Regions from separate parts of the Plantactinospora sp. KLBMP9567 genome, predicted to be linked through region 1. Evidence: riboswitches for the same ligand, from Rfam matches in the RefSeq annotation. Region 1 holds a riboswitch; the other holds the start of a gene.
What was found. Region 1 has a riboswitch for cyclic di-AMP ahead of R6Y94_RS27575 (hypothetical protein). Riboswitches for the same ligand answer to the same signal wherever they lie in the genome.
Positions count from the first base shown of each region.

Region 2: linked by a shared signal. The riboswitch ahead of R6Y94_RS25975 (C40 family peptidase) and the one ahead of R6Y94_RS27575 (hypothetical protein) in region 1 are both predicted to bind cyclic di-AMP.

Region 1 is NZ_JAWQRR010000038.1:50,812-54,206, reverse strand. It holds gene R6Y94_RS27580 (glycoside hydrolase family 65 protein) at 1-521, shown strand, start outside; gene R6Y94_RS27575 (hypothetical protein) at 602-1,630, opposite strand; cyclic di-AMP (ydaO/yuaA leader) riboswitch at 1,633-1,765, opposite strand; gene R6Y94_RS27570 (hypothetical protein) at 1,904-2,107, opposite strand; gene R6Y94_RS27565 (hydrolase) at 2,321-2,974, shown strand; partial or broken gene R6Y94_RS27560 (TIGR04222 domain-containing membrane protein) at 3,015-3,395, shown strand, end outside.
Region 2 is NZ_JAWQRR010000034.1:164,608-168,002, reverse strand. It holds gene R6Y94_RS25980 (peptidoglycan recognition family protein) at 1-1,269, opposite strand, end outside; cyclic di-AMP (ydaO/yuaA leader) riboswitch at 1,565-1,705, shown strand; gene R6Y94_RS25975 (C40 family peptidase) at 1,718-2,758, shown strand; gene dcd (dCTP deaminase) at 2,906-3,395, opposite strand, start outside.

The DNA.
Region 1 (3,395 bases):
ACGAGCGGCGTACGGTCCGCGACTCGTCGCTGTCGGCCTGCACCCAGGCGGTGCTGGCCGCCGAGACCGGGCACCTCGAACTCGCGCACGACTATCTGGGCGAGGCGGCCCTGATGGACCTGCACGACCTCAACCAGAACACCCGGGACGGCGTGCACGTCGCCTCGCTGGCCGGGGCCTGGATCGCCCTGGTGGCCGGGTTCGGGGGGATGCGCGACCACACCGCGACGCTCTCCTTCACACCCCGGCTGCCGAGCCGGATCGACCGGTTGGAGTTCTCGCTCCGCTATCGGGGCGTGCATCTGCGGGTCGACGTCCGGCCGCGCGAGGCGACGTACGCGCTGCGTGACGGCGAGCCGGACGACGCACTGGAGCTGCTGCACCATGGCGAGAAGGTCCGGATCACCTGCCTGGAGTCGGTGACCCGGCCGATCCCGCCGGCCCGCCCGGTGGGCCCGCAACCGGCCCAGCCGGCCGGTCGGGCCCCCGCCCGTCGTGCCCCCGAAGGCGAGCCGACCTGACCACCGGCCGGCAAGCCGGAGATCTTGACGACTTCTTGCCGCCCCCACCGCAAGAAGTCGTCAAGATCTGATCGGCACCCCTAGACCAGCGACAGGTGTACGTGGTTGGTGTGGTCGCTGGACGGGTCGCCGTGCGCACCGCTGTACGACTTCCAACCGGTCGTCGGCAACCAGATCTGCCGGTACCAGATCACGTACAGCACACCGATCCGGTCGGCGTTGCGGACGAAGAACGCGGCGAGGTTGTTGCCGTAGGTCCGGTTGGCGCCCGTGGCGGCACCCCGGAAGCCGCCCGCCTCGGCGGAGAAGTCGCAGGCCCGGCCCTTCGGGTGCTCGTAGGGGCCGCCGGAGCGGTAGCACCCGGTGAACCGGGTGAAGCCGGCCCGGCGCGCCTCGTTGAAGGCGTGCAGGGTGCGCGGGGTGACGCAGCCCGTGGTGGTCGGGTCGGGCCGGCTGCACGACTGCGGCGGCCAGGAGCCGTCGGCAGCACGTGGCGCGGACCGGGCCACCGGTGAGCGGGCATTGACGAAGCCTCCGGTGGAGGCGCCGCCGACCTGGGCCAGCGCCCGCTCGGCGGCCTGCTTCTGCCGCAGCATGATGGCGAGCTGCCGGCGCTCCTCGACCACCTCGGCGTCCAGTGCCTGTTTCGCCCGGGTGGCCCGCTCCCGGGCCTGACCCAGCGCACGCAGCGCGTCGTTGTCCCGCAGGGCCACCACCTCCAGGCCGCGGGCGCGCTCCAGGAGTTCCTCCGCCGAGCCGCTGTGCAGCAGCACCAGCACCGGGCCGATCCGGCCGGTCTGGTACGCCGTCCGGGCCACCTGCTCCACCCGGGGGCGCAGCTCGGCGATCCGTCCCTCCACCCGGCCTAGCTCGGCGGCGATCTTCGCCTGCCGAGCCTGGGTGTTGGCCAGCGCGTTCTTGGCCTGTAGGTAACCTCGGCCGGTCGATTCGAGCACGTCGCGCAGGAGCGGCGTGTCGCCTTCGTCGCCGAGAACGGCGGGGCTGTTCGCCTCCGCAACGCCGGGCCGGAGTGCTGCTCCGGCGAGCGCGCCGAACGTGGCGAGCAGGGCCAGGGCCAGCGGTAACCGCCGACGTGTGGATCCCGTCATGCATGTCCCTCCGTCGCCCGCCTACCGAGTTAGCTGACGGGTTCGGGACGGAACAAGTCCCTACCGCGGTTGCGGACTCACCCCACCTACCTGGGTCCCCGGCTCACCTCGTTGGTGATTCGGCGGCGGTCACGCCGGCGCGGAGGGGTGCGCCACCGGGCGAAACCGGGGTCAGCCTACCGGACCAACCGGGCCGACCTCGGGAATTCCGGGATGATCCGCCGTGGAAAATTCACCCCGGCCACCGATCATGAGTCGCGCCGGTACGACCTCCTAGCGGTCGCGTGGATCCTCCGAGTACCGCTCACCGCTGGACGGCATGCCCACCGCGTCACGCGGCGGCGTGCGGCGCGGATCGTCGAGCGACCTCGCCTTGGCAGCCTCGTCTGCCCATTCGCTCCGGTCGGGATTCTGCTGCCCCGGCTCGTCGGTGCGGGCCGAGCCGGACTTCGCCTTGCCGGATTTCTGGCGGGCCATAGCGTCCCTCACGTTCGTCTGCCGGTCGGCACGTCGGCCGTCCCGGTGCCTGGTCGGACGTTCCGGCCTTCCCCGACTGCGTACCGGCAAACCCGGGCCCCGGGCGGCTGGCGGCGTGTGGTTGAGCCCGGCGCCGCCGGGTAAGACCGACAGGACGGCGGTCGGCGCCACACCCGCGACTCTCCGCCGGGAAGAGGCATGGGAGGCAGTCGAATGGACACCCGGACCACCGAGACCACGATTCCGGCCGGAGACGTACGACTGACCGGCGACCTGGTCGTCCCCGCCGACGCACGCGGGATCGTCCTGTTCGCACACGGCAGCGGCAGTTCCCGGCACAGCCCGCGCAACCGGATGGTGGCCGAGGCGCTGAACCGTCGCGCCCTGGCCACCGTGCTGGTCGACCTGCTGACCCGGGACGAGGAGGCGCTCGACGACCGGACCGGGGAGTTGCGTTTCGACATCGGCCTGCTCACCGGCCGGCTCATCGGCATCGTCGACTGGCTGGCGACCGGCGAACCGGCCGGGCGGCTCCCGATCGGACTCTTCGGGGCCAGCACCGGCGCCGCCGCCGCGCTCTCGGCCGCCGCGCAGCGCCCCGACCGGGTGTACGCGGTCGTCTCCCGCGGCGGTCGCCCGGACCTGGCCGGCGCCGACCTGCCCCGGGTACGCGCCGAGACGCTTCTGCTGGTCGGTGGGCTCGACGACGAGGTGCTGCGGCTCAACGACCAGGCGCTGGCCGACCTCGACGCCGGGGCGGAGCTGCGGGTGGTGCCCGGCGCCACCCACCTGTTCGAGGAGCCCGGCGCCCTGGACCAGGTGGCCCGGGAGGCGGCGGAGTGGTTCACCGGCCACCTGCCCGGCTGACCGCCCCGCCCGGCCGTGGCTCGACCGGACAGCCCGGGACGGACGTGCGCGGGTTCTCCATACTCTAAGGATGACGGCGTTGTCCCGCGACTTGAGCACGACGGACCTCGGCTATCTCACCGGTGGCGCCTGGGGTGCCGTCCAGACCGCACTGGTGATGCTGCACGGCCGGGGCGGTGTGACGGCCGCCCGACCCGGCGGACTCAGCCGGACCGGCAGCATGCCGGCGTACGCGGAACCGCTGGAACGTGCCCTGTTCGGTGCGCTGTACGGCTCGATGTCACCCCGTGAGGTGGCCAACCAGCGGCTTGTCCGGCAGGCCCTGGCCGAGCAGCGGGAGGGCCTGATCGGGCTGGGACTGCTCCGCCCGGCCTGGCGCCGGTTGCTGTTGCCGGCCATGCTGGTGCTCGTGCTGCCGATG
Region 2 (3,395 bases), on a different contig from region 1:
CCAGTCCCAGTACGGGCCCGGGTCCCAGTGCATGCCGCGCACGTTCGCCGGCAGGATGCCGGGGACGTTGTCGTGCCCGATGACGTGGTCGCGGTCGAGCGGGATGTCGTACCGGTCGGCGAGGTAGCGGACGAGTTTGGCCGAGGTCCGGTACATCGCCTCGGTGTACCAGGTGCCCTGGGCGGCGAAGCCCTCGTGTTCGAGGCCGATCGCCTTGGCGTTGACGTACCAGTTGCCGGCGTGCCAGGCCACGTCCTTGCCCTTTACGTGCTGCGCGATGTGCCCGTCCGCCGAGCGGAGCGTGTACTGCCAGCTCACGTAGGTGGGGTCCTGCACCAGCCGCAGGGTGGTGTCGTAGCTGCCCTCGGTGTCGTGGATGACGATGTACTCGATCTTCTGCCGGCCCGGCCGGTCGGAGAGGTCGTGGTTGCCGTAGTCGCCGTCCCCGAGCGCCTGGTAGGGGGCCGGGATCCACTCGCAGGAGATGTCGCGCGGGCATTCCAGTCCGTCCGGACGGGGCGTGCCGGGCAGGCCGAGCCGGTCCAGCCAGGAGCGCTGCGGGGCGATCCCCGGCCTCCCGGGCAGGGTGATCCGGTGGCCGTCGTCCGTGGTCCGGCTGGCGCCCTCGGCGAGGGTCCGGTACACCTCGTCGGCGAAGGCCGCCGCGGCGTCCGCGCGGTCGCTGCCGGCGTACCGGGCCACCGCGCCGTACCAGGTCGCCGGGTCGCTGGCCCGGCCCGTCGGCGCGGCCAGCGCCTGCTGGTACGACGCCAGCAGCGCCGCCCCGCCCCGGATGTTCGCTGCCGGTTCGGCGCGGAGCACGTGCTCGTCGACCCCGGTCAGCGCGGCGGCGGCGTCCAGGGTCTGCCCGCCGGGCGGTGTGTCGCCGGTCCGGTCGACGTGCGGGCCGGCGGGTCCGGTCGCCGGTCGGGCGGGCCGGGCCGGGTCACCGCGCCGGTCCTCGCCGTGCTCCGGGTGTTCCGGCTCGGCGGCCAGCCCGGCGACGTCGGTCAGGTGCATCGGGCCGTACCCGCCGCTGGTGCTCGGCGTGCCGGCATTCGTGTCCCAGCGGGATTCCAGATAGGAGACGCCGAGCAGCACGCTCTCGGGTACGCCGAACTCGGCCGCCGCGGCGGCGTACTCCTGTTGCCGGGTGTCGGGGAGTGCGACGGTGGCTGGCGCGGGGCTGGCCGGCAGCAGCGCGGCGGCGCCGACGACCGCGGCTCCGATCGCGATTCTCCTGCTCAGCGGGTGTGTGGTGGGAAGCATCGAACCTCCATGAGCCGGGGGTGGGCCTGAAGATCACCCTCCACCCGGGACCGGTGCCCGTCAATACCTGCCGAGGAAGCTCGTCGCTATGCAGAAAACTTTCACCGACACGCAGCGTGTTCGGCGTCTCCAGTGCGGGCTCCGCCACCGTGAAGAATCCCAGTGGCTCCCACCGTCAGCGACTGGTCCGATACCTAACGAATCGACTCAGATCACGGGGTTGCGTTTGGATAACACCCTTCTCTAGTGTTGGGGACCGTCGAGCCGACGGCAGGCCGCCTAGCCGGGCGGCGACGTCTCGACACCGCCGAATCGTCACACTCAGCGAACCGGGGACCCGAGCTTCATGGGGTGAATCCGCGTCTCACGCGGTAGGGCGACAATCTTCCCGCCCGAACCCGTCAGCTAACCCGGTAGGCGGGCTACGGAAGAAGGAGTACGGACCCCGGTGGCTCCCCCTGCCCCGTCGCGGTCGCCATCCCTCCGGTCGGCATCCACCGACGCCGGGAACGCGAAACCGCGCCCTCGAAGGTCCATTCTCGCCATCGCGCTCACCGCACTGGCCAGCGCCGCGGTGTTGCTCACCGGCACGACGCCGGCGCTCGCCGAACCGACGGTGGCCGAGATCGAGCAGCAGATCGACACCGCCTGGCGCAAGCTGGAGCCGGTCGTCGAGAAGCACAACGCCACCCGGCAGGACCTGGCCGCGAAGAAGAAGCAGGCCGCCGCCCTGCAGAAGAAGATCGCCCCGCTCCAGTCGCAGATCGACGCCGCGATGAACCGGGTGAGCGACTTCGCGGTGCAGGCGTACAAGGGTGACAAGGCCTCGGCGGTCAACGCCCTGCTCACCTCGAAGTCGCCGACCGCGCTGGTCGGCCAGCTCTCGGTGCTCGACCAGTTCGCGCGGCAGCAGCAGCGCGAGGTGCAGGCGGTCGTCGAACTCAAGGACAAGTACGCCTCCCAGAAGGCTCCGCTGGACCGGCTGGTCAGCCAGTTGACCAAGACCGAGAAAGAGTTGGCGGCGAAGAAGAAGGAAATCGACGCCGAGGTCGAGCGGTTGCAGAAGCTGCGGATCCAGGCGTACGGGAACGGCTCGGCCGGCCCGCTGCGGCCCGCGCCCTGCCCGGCCACCTACCCTGGAGGTGCGGCCGGCAAGGCGGTCAAGTTCGCCTGTGCCCAGATCGGCAAGCCGTACAAGTGGGGTGCCGAAGGTCCCGGCTCGTACGACTGCTCCGGCCTGACCCTGGCGGCCTGGAACCAGGGCGGCGTGTCGCTGCCGCACAACGCCCGGGCCCAGCGCGGCCAGACCGCCAGCATCAGCCGCTCCGCGCTACGCCCCGGTGACCTGGTCTTCTACTACGCCGACCTCAGCCACGTCGGCATGTACGTCGGCGACGGCTGGATCGTGCACGCCTCCCGGGCCGGCGAACCGATCAAGATGAAGCGGATGGACGACGGCGAGATCCACAGCTTCGGTAGACCCGGCTGACGTCTCCCGGACCGAGTCAATGGCAGAACCCCCGTCGCGCAGGTGCGGCGGGGGTTCTGCCATTCGGTTCTGTTCGCGTTCCCGGCTGCCCGTCCGGCCCGGCCCGGGCCGTTCGGTGCAGGCGTGCTGCTTCTGTCGCCAACAGCCTCAGCGGGTGGGCCAGGTGCGCCAGTTCTGCCAGGAGCGGCTCGGGGTAGGGCCGCGCTGCCCCTGGTAACGCGAGCCGTAGACGGCCGACCCGTACGGGTGGGCGGACGGCGACGAGAGCCGGAAGATGCAGAGCTGGCCGATCTTCATCCCGGGCCAGAGCCGGATCGGCAGGTTGGCCACGTTCGACAGCTCCAGCGTGACGTGCCCGGAGAAGCCGGGGTCGATGAAGCCCGCGGTCGAGTGGGTGAGCAGGCCGAGCCGGCCCAGACTCGATTTTCCTTCGAGTCTTCCCGCCAGCTGGTCGCCGAGGGAGATCACCTCCAGCGTGGAGGCGAGCACGAACTCACCCGGGTGCAGCACGAACGGCTCGCCGTCCGGCACGTCGACCAGCGAGGTCAGGTCGTCCTGCTGCACCGCCGGGTCGATGTGCGTGTAGAGGTGGTTGTTGAAGACCCGGAAGAGCCGGTCCAGGCGTACGTCGATGCTC